DNA from 4 places in the Selenomonas sp. oral taxon 137 str. F0430 genome. Region 1 is predicted to be linked to each of the others. Evidence: riboswitches for the same ligand, from Rfam matches in the RefSeq annotation. Region 1 holds a riboswitch; each other region holds the start of a gene.
The links. Region 1 has a riboswitch for molybdenum cofactor ahead of HMPREF9162_RS06385 (TonB-dependent siderophore receptor). Riboswitches for the same ligand answer to the same signal wherever they lie in the genome.
Positions count from the first base shown of each region.

Region 1 (3,158 bases):
TCCATCACGGATGAGAACGTATTTGTTGGTGAAGCGCGCAACATGGTGATCTTTTCTGTTGTGTTGGCGATTATCTGCGCGGCCGCCCTTGTTGTTGTGTTGGCACTCTTTGTTAAAAAGCGTCTCATCACGCCGATCAGCGACGTATGTGAGGTACTGACGCGGTTTGCGGATCTTGATCTCGATAAGGACAAGGGAGCGAAGGTGCGTATACATGCTTCTCGCAGCGATGAGATCGGCATGATGGTAACGGCGCTCTCACGTATGGCAAACAGTTTGCGAGAGATCATTGGAAAGATCAACGGTGCGTCTCAGTCCGTCGCCGCGACGAGCGAAGAGCTGACTGCGACTGCGCAGAACACCTCGCATTCGGCGGAGGAAGTGCGCAAAGGCATTCACGGCATCGCCGAGAGTGCGCGCGTACAGGTCAAGGATACGCAGGATGCCGTGGATCACACCAACGAGATTTTGCAGCTCCTCGAAGCCAACGACAAGGTCATGGAGGAGATGAACGAGGCGACCGCGAACATCGCGAAGCGCCAGACCGAGGGCGCGGAGATCTTGACCGATCTCCTCAAGAAGTCTGCCGAGACTTCCGATGCGACGCAGGAAGTCTCGCGCGTCGTCGAGGAGACGAATCAGAGCGCGGAGCGCATCGAAGAGGCGAGCGCGATGATCCAGTCCATCTCCGAGCAGACGAACCTCCTCGCGCTCAACGCGGCCATCGAGGCTGCGCGCGCGGGTGAAGCGGGACGCGGGTTTGCCGTCGTCGCCGAGGAGATCCGCAAACTCGCCGAACAGTCGCGCGGCTTTACAGATGAGATCAGCGGCATCATCGGTGAGCTCAAGACCAAAGCGCAGCAGGCGGTCGATACCATGGAAGTCTCGAAGAAACTGGTTGAAGAGAGCAACGTCAACCTTGGACGCACACAGCGGCGCTTTGACATGATCGCAGAGGCAGTCGCAGGAGCGAACAGCGTCGTCACGAAGCTGAACGAGTCCTCCAAGCGCCTCAATGAGAAGAACCAAGCGATCGCCGCAGTCTCCGCGAAACTTATGGACATGGCGCACGAGAACGATGTCACGACTGACGAAGCTGAGGCATCCGTCGATACGCAGACGCAGGCGCTCGCCGACATCGCCGAGGCAAGCGAAAGCCTCGCACAGATCGCAACCGATCTGCAGAATGAGGTGGGGCGGTTTAACGTCTAAAAGGAAAGCAGCCATTTCATCAATAAAAAGGGCGGCACATCAACGTATATTTGTACCGATGTGCCGTCCTTTTGATGTAGTCGTTCATATATGGGGAAGGTGTGAAAAAAGTCATTGACACTTGTTAATTCTCTTTGATAAAATTAATTATAAATTGTAAAATAAACGAGTTCCGAGCAAAGATACCTACGGGGAGCACCTATGGTATCGCGCCTGAGCAATCTGCTCACAGGGGAACGGCGGAAACGCCGCGCCCTTCCGTACTGAAAAGGAAATCGGCAGCGACCGCTGTGACGGAGCATGAAACCGGCAGGGGAACTGTTTGCTGTGCCGACGGTACGGGAAACGGTTCTTTTTTATTATATGCGGTTCATAGCTGTAAAGAGAAAGGGAGATTGGTATGAAGAAAAAGAGCGCGTATCGGTTGGCTCTTGCCGCAGCGGTTACGGCGGGACTGGGCTTTGCGTTCCTGCCTCAGGCGCAGGCGGCGCCGACGGTCGAGCCGTATGAGACGAGCGACGTTGTCGTTGAGGCGGACGGCGTGGATAAGTACCTCGTCACGACGAATACCATCACGGCGGAGGAGATCAAGGATCGCGGCTACCGCGACCTCTCGGAGATCCTTTCACAGGTGCCGGGGCTTTACATGGCACCTGCCGACAAGAACAGCAAGATGGTGCGCATCCGCGGCGCGGAGGTCGGTCAGACAAAAGTTTTTATTGACGGAGTACCCGCATTCCCGCTGAACGGTATTGCCTCGAATGCGGCAGCTGATCTTTCTACAATTCCCGCAGACAGGATTGCGAAGGTTGAGATCGTTAAGGGTCCCGGACCCGTACGCTACGGGACGGATTATAAGGGCGGCGTGATCCTCGTCACAACGAAGGACGGCGAAGGCGCAGGAAGATTGCATTTGCATATTGGCGGAGGTTCTCATCATGCTTATGATATGCGTATCGGCTACAGCGGCAGCGATAGGAACGTCAGCTACGCCGTGAATGTCTCGCGCCGCCATACGAATGGCTATCAGCCGAATGAAGAGAATACGAAAACCTATTTCGACGGAAAGATCAAGGTCAAGACGGCGGAAAAATCTACGCTGACACTCAGCGGCTACTATTCCAATATGGATGCCGAGATTGCCAATAATATTGATCCGGTGACAGGAGCGGTGCTCAATAACGGAACAAACTGGTCTGTTGCAGCAGGGAACGGCATCACGAGGCCGATGAAACAGAATAACAAAACACGGGATTGGCATTATGACGGCTTTAAGCAGTCGAATATTGCCCTTCAGTTCGAGAGCCGCCCGAGTGATAAGTGGCAGTATGATGTGCAGTATTATCATTTGGTTGATGATAATAATTTATGGGTGCGGAACCTGTTGACCAGAGAAGGCGGGAGTCTCACACACTTTACCGCAGGCGCACCTCAGTGGTATCGCAGCGGGTGGTTTTCGAAGGGAAACGGTATTGAGACCAATGCCTCCGCGGCACTTGGAGCAAAACATCAGCTCGGCTTTGGTGCGAAATATATAAAGATTGACTGGCATACGGACGAGAATAATACCGGTTACAGCGAGCGTGGTGCGGATAAGAGGCAAGCGTTCTATGTGGAGGATGCATGGAGTTTTGACGCACGTACCCGCATGACGCTGGGGCTCCGTTATGAGAGCGTAGCGCAGGATCACGCGAGTTCAAGTGAAACAAAACAAGAAAGTAAAGAACACGCAACTGACCCTGTGCTTAATATTACACACGATCTGACGAAGGATGATACTGTTCGATTTTCAGCCGGGCGTACGCATTTCTTTGTTCAGGCAAAGAGTGCAGCGACGAATATCCGTCAAGGCATTCCTATACCGAAACCGGAACGCAACCGAAACTATGAGATCGGCTGGAAGCATCGGTTCGGATCGCAGGCATCGCTCGATCTTTCTATATTCC
Region 1 covers NZ_AENV01000008.1:234,260-237,417, reverse strand. Annotated here, with positions in the region: gene HMPREF9162_RS06390 (methyl-accepting chemotaxis protein) at 1-1,212, shown strand, start outside; molybdenum cofactor riboswitch at 1,371-1,502, shown strand; gene HMPREF9162_RS06385 (TonB-dependent siderophore receptor) at 1,613-3,158, shown strand, end outside.

Region 2 (3,158 bases), on a different contig from region 1:
GCGCCGAGGAGGGCGAGGGTCGTGTCCCCGAGTGTGAAATCCGTTCGCAGCGTGAAATCACGCAGCTTTTTCTCGATGTTTACAATCAGCTCCATCAGCGCACCTCACTCTTGAGATAGAGGTTCATGGCGCCGATAAAGACGAGTGAAAAGAGCGAGATGACGATCGCCCAGCGAAACGCGAGGTCGTAGTCGTTTGCCTGCACCGCCGCGTAGATCGCGGTCGACATCGTCTGCGTGTGCCGCGGAATGTTGCCGGCGAACATGATGGTCGCGCCGAACTCGCCGAGCGCACGGGCAAACGAGAGGACGAGCCCCGCGAGGATGCCGTGGCGCGCGTTCGGCAGGACGATGCGCCAAAAGATGCGCCAATTGCTGACGCTGAGCGTCTGTGCCGCGTGGATCATGTTCCGGTCGATCGCCTCGAAGGCGCCGCGCGCCGTGCGGTACATGAGCGGCAGGCTCACGATGACCGCCGCGATGACCGCCGCGCGCCATGTAAAGACGAGCGGCAGGTCAAGCGAGAGGAGGAAACTCCCGATGGTACTGCGCTTTCCGAGAAAGAGCAGGAGGAAGAATCCGACGACGGTCGGCGGCAAGACGAGCGGGAGTGTGATGATCGCGTCGGCGGCGGTGCTCGCAAAGCGGCTGCGAATCTGCAGGACGCCCCATGCGAGCGCGATGCCGACGAAGAATGTGATCACGGTCGCCAGCCCCGAGACCTGGAGCGATATGACGAGCGGTGAGAGTGTTTCGTCCGTCATTATTTCACGGTGAAGCCGTATTTCTTAAAGACTTCCTTCGCTGCATCCGATTGAATGAATGTGAGGAATTCTTTCGCGGCTTCCATATGCGGCGCATCCTTGAGGACGGCTGCGGGGTAGACGATGGGCTTGTGCGTGTCGGCGGGGGCGACGGCGGCGACCTTTACCTTATCGGAGACGGCTGCATCCGTTGCGTAGACGACGCCGCAGTCCGCGTCGCCCGTCTCGACCCATGCGAGCACCTGACGGACGTCGGAGCCGTAGACGGCACGCTCTTTGACCTGATCGAGGATGCCGAGCTTCGTAAAGACCTCTTCGCTGTACTGCCCGACGGGGACGCCCTTCGGCTCGCCGAGCGCGATGTGCTTGACTGCGGGATCGAGCACTGCCTTAAAGTCGGGCAGGTTCAGCTTGCTGTCCTTCGCCGTGATGAGGACGACGTCGTTGATGAGGAGGTCGACACGCGTGCCGTCGGCGAGGAGCTTCTTCTCATCGAGCGCGTTCATCTGCTTTTGTGCGGCGGAGACGAATACGTCGGCGGCGCCGCCGTTTTCGATCGCCTGCTGGAGCGCGCCGCTGCTGCCGAAGTTATAGACGAGCTTCACGTTCGAGTGATCCTTCTCGTACATCGTGGCGAGGTCCTTCATGGCGTCTGTGAGGCTCGCCGCCGCGGAGACCTGCAGCTCGACGTTCTCGGCGGCTTTCTTCGGCGCGTCGGCGGCTTTGTTGCCTCCGCCGCCGCAGCCTGCGGCGAGCAGTGCCGTCGAAGCGACGGCGACGGTCAGCATTTTCTTGATGTTCAGGTTCATTTGGTATACTCCTTTACAAAAATAGGTAGGCATGAGGGTTTCCTCCCATACCCCGTGACGCGCGTGCGTCAGGCAGGAGCTCGTAGCCGTGCCGTAGAGCCGTCCTGCTCGGAGTTCCCCGTGGGGACTGTAGTCAGCGGATGAATGTGCCGCTCTTGCCGCCGGACTTGCGTTCGAGGCGGATGTCCGTGATCTCCATGCGCTTGTCGATCGCCTTGCACATGTCGTAGACGGTCAGCAGCGCGACGCTGACGGCGTGCAGGGCTTCCATCTCGACGCCCGTCTCGCCCGTGACCTTGACGGTCGCGGCGGCGCGGACGATCGGCTGCGGATCGCGCGTGAGCGTGAAGTCGACGGTGCATTTCGAGATCGGCAGCGGGTGGCAGAGCGGGATCGTGTCCGACGTGCGCTTTGCCGCCATGATGCCCGCGATGCGCGCGACGCCGAGGACGTCGCCCTTTGCCGCCGTGCCGCCCTCGATGGCGGCATAGACCGCCTCGCTCACGCGGATGATGCCCGTCGCGAGGGCTTCGCGGTGCGTCGTTTCCTTGCCGCTCACGTCGACCATGACGGCGGCGCCGTGCTCGTCGAAATGCGTTAGATTCGGCATGATGCTCCTCCTTTCCGTTCTAATGTGTTCATCATATCCTAGTGGTGGGAGAAAATCAATGCCTTTTGTCACTTTCATGGAAAAGAAACACTGTGAGAGCCGGCTCAGAGGCAAAATTATTCTAGTTATTTTGCACGGTTGCTGTGAAAAAAGTCATAGAGAAAATTTATTTGATGTGCTATAATCAATAAAAAGAATGTATAAGTGAGAATGAGTTTTAACTAGATATTAATTTGAAACGAGTCGCTCTAGATTCGTTCGAACTGTGTATTATATTGCGGCATTTGTGCGAATAGGGGCGCGCGGATGCCGGCACCGACGGAACGGGGGGAGACTATGCGTGAGGTGCGTGTGCAGGATGCGGTCGGTATGACGCTTTGCCATGACATTACCGAGATTGTGCGCGGCAGGACGAAGGGCGCGCGGTTCCGCAAGGGCGATGTGATCCGGCTGGACGACATTCCCGTGCTCCTGCGGCTGGGCAAGGAGCATCTCTATGTGTGGGAAGAGAACGAGCGGATGCTGCACGAGAACGATGCGGCGGCGATCCTGCGCGATCTTTGTCAAAACGAGCACATGACGGCGAGCGAGCCGAAAGAGGGCAAGATCGAGCTGAAGGCGACGGTCGACGGCGTTTTTGAGCTCGACGAGGAGCGTCTTGACGCGGTGAACGACATCGACGACGTGATGATCGCGACGATCGCGCAGCATTACCCGGTGAAGGCGGGGGCAAAGCTCGCAGGGATGCGCGTCATCCCTCTTGTGATTGAAAAAGGAATTATGGAACAGGTACGCGTTGCGGCGGGCAATGAGCCGCTGCTGCGCCTTTTGCCATACAGAAAAATGAAAGTCGGCGTCGTGACGACAGGCTCCGAGGTGTTCCATGGGCGCATCAAGGATACGTTTACGCCCGTGCTTGACAGTAAGCTGCGCGCGTTCGGGCTGCGTGTGGACGAGCACCGTCTCTCGGACGACG
Region 2 covers NZ_AENV01000014.1:68,564-71,721, forward strand. Annotated here, with positions in the region: gene HMPREF9162_RS09770 (sulfate/molybdate ABC transporter ATP-binding protein) at 1-95, opposite strand, end outside; gene modB (molybdate ABC transporter permease subunit) at 95-763, opposite strand; gene modA (molybdate ABC transporter substrate-binding protein) at 763-1,572, opposite strand; molybdenum cofactor riboswitch at 1,569-1,694, opposite strand; gene moaC (cyclic pyranopterin monophosphate synthase MoaC) at 1,706-2,182, opposite strand; gene HMPREF9162_RS09790 (molybdopterin-binding protein) at 2,519-3,158, shown strand, end outside.
Region 2: it holds a riboswitch for molybdenum cofactor, as region 1 does, so the genes downstream of both, modA (molybdate ABC transporter substrate-binding protein) here and HMPREF9162_RS06385 (TonB-dependent siderophore receptor) in region 1, are expected to answer to the same signal.

Region 3 (3,158 bases), on a different contig from region 1:
GCGGGTCGGCGGTGAATTTCAGCAGCGCGACGAGCGAGGAGAAAAAAGCGCTGACAAGCATCCCCGAGAGGATCATGGTCACGGGCGCGCTCCTCTTGCGCCCTGCGAGGAGGAAGGTCAGCCCGACCGAGACGATGCCGAACGCGAGCGCAGAGATCTGCACCGCCGCCGCGCTCGTCGTGAGCACGATGGCAAGCGCCGCGCCGAAGCCCGCACCGTTGCTGACGCCGAGGGTGTAGGGACTGGCGAGCGGGTTGCCAAAGAGCGCCTGAAAGACGCCGCCCGCGACCGCCAGCCCGCAGCCCGCGAGCACGGCGGCGACGACGCGCGGCAGGCGCACGTCGTAGATCATCGAGACCTCCATGGGCGTGATATCCGCGGGAAGCGTCCCTGTCACGTCTGCAGTGAGGATGTGAAAGACGTGCTCCACGGGGATATAGTACGCTCCGAGTGTCAGTGAAAATAGGATACACGCCAAAGGGAGCAGGACGCACAGTGCGCCCCGCCCCCCATGGGTGAACAATTTTGTTCCCGTCATTTTGCCTTGATTCCCGCATCTACCGTGCCCGTGAACGGCACGCCGTAGAACGTCTCGTAGAACGCCTTTGCGCGCTCTAGCACAACGTCCGCGCTCACCTTGCTCGGGTAGAACATATGCGCGAGCCACAGCTCGCCGAGTGCAACGGAATCCGCGTCCGGGTTGCCCCACGGCTTTGCCCAGTACGGCGCGTTGATGACGTTCCCGTTCTGCACAGCGCGCAGCTGTGCATAGGCGGGGTCGGTCGTGAGTTCCTTGTAGACCTCGGGATAGCGATCCTGCGAGATGATGACGTCGGGGTTCCACTTTGCCAGCGACTCGACGTTGTACTCGCCGTTGCCCTGGATGTCCTTTGCCGCCGGGTTCACCGCACCCGCGCGCAGGAGCATACAGCCGACGTATTTATCGTTGCCGTAGACCATGTGCTTGCTCGACACGGGGATCGCGGTCACGCGCTCCGCATCGGGAATGTCGCCGACCGCTTTCTCGACGATCGCGCGGCTCTCCTCGGCGAACGCCCAGAGCTCCTTTGCCTTCGCATCGCGTCCCGTGAGATGTCCGAGAATCTCGATCGCGTTATGCAGCCCGTCCGTATACGCCTTGTCCGCGTTGGAAAGGCGCGGGTTCTGCGCCTCCGCCTGTTTGCCCTCGCCGCGGAGCGAAATGACCGCTACGGGGATGCCCATCTCGCGCAGCTTTGCCGCGGATGCCTGATCCGACTGCGAGGCGACGATCACGATGTCGGGCTTGAGCGCGGCGATCTCCTCGATGTTGGGCTGCGAGAGCGTGCCGGGTGTTTTCATCTCCTTGATCGCGGGCCAGATGTCCGCGATGTAGTCGCCGAGATCGCGCTGCCACGTCGACTCGACACCGACAATCTTGTCCTGTCCGCCGAGTTGGCAGATGATGTCGAGCGAATGATGCTGGAGGACGACCATGCGCTCGACGGGCGCCTTGACCTCGACCGCGTTGCCCGCCTGATCCGTAAACTTGTACGTCTCCTGTGCAGAGGTCTGCTCCGCCGCCTGTTTTGCCGTCTGCCCGCAGCCCGCGAGCAGGGCCGCCGCAGTGACCGCGCACGCGAGCAGCGCCGAGATGCGCCGCATGAACTCTGTTCCTGCCTTCATTGAATTCCCCTTTCTCGGCACGTGCCGAAATCCCATCGCCCGGGCATCAAAAAATGCCCGCCGGAAATCCGGGGGCATCGACTGCACGCGAAAAAGCGCACCATGCTCCTGCCGGTTTTCCTTTACAATGCAGACGACGAGCGTCTGCGGAAGGGACGCCCGTTTCCAATCCGTCCCCCGTGACCGAGTTCGTCCCGGTCAGGCCGCCGCGCCATAGCAAAGCCGTAGGCGCCGGCAGCTCGAAAAACACCTCGTTATGGAGTTTTCATTAGTATAGCATGAGGGTGTCCACAATACAAGTATCTGCACCGCCTTTTTCCCATCCGATAAAAATCTGAAAAAAGTTGCGCAAAGCCTCTCGCATTCGTCCGAAAACATTGACAAAAGTTCTCGTCTGTGCTACGTTTGTTTCTAACCTTGCCCAAAGGAGGGCTGTATATGATTGAACTCAAAAATATCATTAAAACATACGCGGACGACGTCCACGCCCTGCGCGGCATCAATCTGCGCATCGAGCGCGGCACGATCTACGGCATCGTCGGACTCTCGGGCGCAGGCAAATCCACGCTCATCCGATGCATCAATCTGCTCGAGCGCCCAACAAGCGGTGAGGTGATCATTGACGGACACGATCTGACTGCGATGAGCGAGAGCGAACTGCGCGAAGAGCGCCGCCACATCGGCATGATCTTTCAGCATTTTAACCTGCTGTCCTCGGCGACTGTCTACGACAACGTCGCCTTTCCTCTGCGGCTCGCGGGACGCTCCGCCGAGGAGATCCGCCCAAAGGTCACGGAGCTCCTCGCGCTCGTCGGTCTCGCGGACAAGGCGGACGCGTATCCGAGCCATCTCTCGGGCGGGCAGAAACAGCGCGTTGGCATCGCGCGCGCGCTCGCGGGCGATCCAAAGGTGCTGCTGTGTGACGAGGCAACCTCCGCGCTCGACCCACAGACGACGAAGTCCATCCTCGCGCTCATCCGCGACATCAACCGCCGGCTCGGTCTGACGGTCGTCGTCATCACGCACGAGATGCAGGTCATCAAGGACATCTGCGACCGCGTCGCCGTGCTCGACGGCGGTGTCATCGCAGAGGAGGGCGACGTTGTAGATGTCTTTACCGAGCCCCGGCAAGCGATTACGAAGGAATTTATCAGCGTTCTGCTCTCGAACGACCTGCCGACGGCGTTCCGCGGCAACCCGATCGAGGCGTCGCCGACGCCGGGCAGCTACATGCTCCTGCGGCTCACCTTCCTCGGCGAGAACGCGGATGATCCCGTACTCGCCGACATGATCCGCCTGTTCCCCGATATCGAGGTCACGATGCTCTTCGGCACGCTCGACCAGATGAAGGATCAGCCCTTTGGGCGCATGATCATCGGTCTGCGCGGCGAAACCGCGGAGATCGACGCGGCGATCTCGTATCTGTCCGCACAGCATTTGAAACAGGAGGTGATCGGCTATGTCCGCCGAAATGATGCCCCTGCTGACTAAGG
Region 3 covers NZ_AENV01000005.1:269,678-272,835, reverse strand. Annotated here, with positions in the region: gene HMPREF9162_RS02585 (iron ABC transporter permease) at 1-538, opposite strand, end outside; gene HMPREF9162_RS02580 (ABC transporter substrate-binding protein) at 535-1,665, opposite strand; molybdenum cofactor riboswitch at 1,767-1,922, opposite strand; gene HMPREF9162_RS02575 (methionine ABC transporter ATP-binding protein) at 2,104-3,156, shown strand; gene HMPREF9162_RS02570 (methionine ABC transporter permease) at 3,125-3,158, shown strand, end outside.
Region 3: it holds a riboswitch for molybdenum cofactor, as region 1 does, so the genes downstream of both, HMPREF9162_RS02580 (ABC transporter substrate-binding protein) here and HMPREF9162_RS06385 (TonB-dependent siderophore receptor) in region 1, are expected to answer to the same signal.

Region 4 (3,158 bases), on a different contig from region 1:
GATCGCATCCTGTACTTTCCCCGTTGCCTCGTCGACCTGAATCTCGACGCGCAGATGTCCCTCAATGCGGGTGATGGGGTCTACAACAACGTGTTTCATTCGTGCACCTCTTTCTCATGCGCGGCGAGTTCTTTCTCATGCATACGTTTCTGCACGAGACTTGCGCCCGCGTGCGCCGCAACGCCGACCGCAGTCGCCACGGCAAGACCTGCGCCGACCATGTCGACGTCGATGCCGTTATACTCCGGGAGACGGCGCGAGAACGGCGCCTGATCCCAGAAGTTCGCATTGCTGCACCCGATGCACGGCGCACCCGACTGGATCGGATACGACATGCCCTGGTACCAGCGGAGATTGCCGCAGGAGTTATAGGTCTCGGGGCCCCTGCAGCCGAGGTGATAGAGACACCAGCCCGCCTTTGCGCCCTCGTCGTCAAAGCGCTCGGCGAACATGCCCGCGTCGAAGAACGGGCGGCGGTAGCAGGTGTCGTGAATACGGTTGCCGTAGAACTGTTTCGGCCGTCCCTCCGCATCGAGCGGCGGCAGCGTGCCGAAGAGGGCGACGTGCATGAGAACGCCCGTCATGACCTCCGGGATCGGCGGGCAGCCGGGGACGGCGATGTAGGGTTTCGCTCCGATGAGCGAGCGGATGCCGCGCGACTCCGTGGGATTCGGCGCCGCCGCCTGAATACCGCCCGAGGTGGCGCAGGTGCCGTAGGCGACAACCGCCTTTGCGCCCGCGGCGACGCGTTTGAGCGTGTGCTCGAAGGAATGCCCGCCCGACATGCAGGTGTATGCATGTGTACCGACCGCAACGCCGCCCTCGACGGCGAGAATGTATTCGCCGTGATACTTCTCCATTGTCTTTTCGAGGTGCTCCTCGAACGGCGCGCCGCAGCCCGCGCTCAGCACATGGCTGTACTCGAGCGCAATGCAGTTCAGTATGAGGTCGGAGGCGAGCGGCGCCCCCGAGCGGATGAACGACTCGTCACAGCCCGTACACTCGTGGCCGTGCAGCCAAATGACGACCGGCAGCGGTTTGACCTCCGCCGCCTCAACGACCTTCGTGAGGTTGTCCGTGCTCAATCCCATGAGCGACGTCAGCGTGACGCAGGCTTTCAAAAAGCTGCGCCGGCTCATACCCTTCGCCAGGTATGCCTCCCATAGACTCTCCCTCTTGTCCACGCTCCTGCCTCCTAACAATAATACACAGGCGATTGCCTTTCGGCACGGATAATAAATTCTTCCTATGAAGATTTTTTATTATTATACACCCGACGGGGCGAAAAAGATATATAATTCGCCCTCTTCCTCCAATCATTTTTATCTGCGCCAATCCCAACTTTATATATAAAAAGGGGACCGCCTCCCGTGCCAAATGCACGACAAACAATCCCTCTGCATCCTGCGCGGCTGCTCATTCCGCACGGTAAGATCGCAAGCAGGTCTTGCGGCAGCGGTTATTCGTCGTTTCCTTTTCGATACGGGAAGGCGCGCGCATTTCTGCGCGTACCCGGTGCGCGCGGGGCGGAAGTCCCCCGGCGCAGGCGCAATATCATAGGCGAAGCCCTTAGATATTTTTGCTCGGAAACGCGGGACGATAGTAATTCTCTATCTGCCCCATAGTTATTTAATGATAGCTTCATACTATCAGGATTCACGCCCGCTGTCAATAATCTACGCGAATACTACGGTAAAATTTTATTTATTGTTTGAATTTCAGCCTGTGCGCGAGTTTTTTCACCGTATCGCGCTCCTTCTCCGCCATGGTGTCCGGGCGGATCTCTGCCGGCTCACCGTCGCGTGCGCTGTCGGCGAGTACCTTTTCGTCCGCGCCGACGGCAATCACCGCGTAGGTGCTGACCGTATTTTTCTTGAGATCCATGACCCGCCGCTGGAGTGTGTAGCGCAGCTCTTTGTAGTCCTCGTCGTGCATGGCGTCCGCGAACTGCGCACGCCCGAACTCGTTGTAGAGGATGAGCTGCCAGTAGGAAATAGTGCCGTCTTTATTCCGGTGCATTTTGCCGCGGTCAACGAACCACCCGCGCCGCTCGTCGCCCTCAACGAAGACCCAGTGCCCCTCTGCAAGTGTGGGCGCTTTGAGATGGGGATTTACTTCGTAGATCTTATCGATCAGCTTTTCGATCTCCGCGGTCACCTCGTCCACGGCGGCATTGATCTCATCCTCATCTTCCGTATCCGCCGTCCTGTCTGCGGCCATGGCGCTCTGCCATGCGTCCTTATCGCCGACATACGCATACCCCACCGGGCGGTCGTCTTTCGTGGGCGGGGCATCCGTTTCGTGTGCGGCATCGGCGCGCGCACCATGCTCATCGGATGATACAGTGCTTTTTTCCTCTGTGCTGTCTTGGCCGCTTTCCTTGCCATCCTGTTTGACGCGGGTATCCTGCGGTTCCTCAACTTCGCCGCCGAGTTCGTCCATCTCCTCGGCGAGCTTCTTATCCTCGCTTGCGGGAGCGTCGTTCTTCGCCTCGTCTGCAGATGTTTCCTCCGCTGTGTTCACCGTGTGGCTCTCCGATTTCTCCGCTGCGATACCGCAAACGGGGAGGAGTAAAATCCCTGCAGCGAGAAGATATGCGAACGATTTTGTTTGCATGACAAGATTCCTTTCTCTCTATCCCTCTATCAAAGGTACGGTGCCGGGTTCACGGGCTGTCCGTTCAGGCGCACCTCATAGTGCAGGTGCGGCCCGGTGGAATGCCCTGTCGAGCCGACATAGGCGATGATCTGACCGCGGCGCACCTGTTCGCCCGCCGTAACGGCAACCGCCGAGGCGTGCCCGTAGCGGGTCATGACACCATTTCCATGATCGATATCAACCATGTTGCCGTAGCCGCTCCCGCTCCACCCGGCGGCAGTGACGACGCCGTCGGCAGTCGCCGTGATGGGTGTGCCGGTGTCGGCGGCAATATCGATGCCCTGATGGAACTCCGCTCCGCCAAAACGCAGACCGTAGGGCGAGCTGATGAAGCCGTCCGTCGGCCATCCGGTCGGGGTCGTGACGGGCGCTGTGCCGCCAAGGCCAGACGCTCCCGGGTAGTTCTTCTGCACGATGCCGCTGAGTTCATCGAGCGATGCACGGCGCACGCCGATATGCCGCTCGAGCGCCGCGAGTGCCTCGCTGAGGTCGTCCGTTGT
Region 4 covers NZ_AENV01000015.1:288,319-291,476, forward strand. Annotated here, with positions in the region: gene HMPREF9162_RS11610 (nickel-dependent hydrogenase large subunit) at 1-99, opposite strand, end outside; gene HMPREF9162_RS11615 (hydrogenase small subunit) at 96-1,184, opposite strand; molybdenum cofactor riboswitch at 1,459-1,601, opposite strand; gene HMPREF9162_RS11620 (hypothetical protein) at 1,705-2,616, opposite strand; gene HMPREF9162_RS11625 (M23 family metallopeptidase) at 2,646-3,158, opposite strand, start outside.
Region 4: it holds a riboswitch for molybdenum cofactor, as region 1 does, so the genes downstream of both, HMPREF9162_RS11615 (hydrogenase small subunit) here and HMPREF9162_RS06385 (TonB-dependent siderophore receptor) in region 1, are expected to answer to the same signal.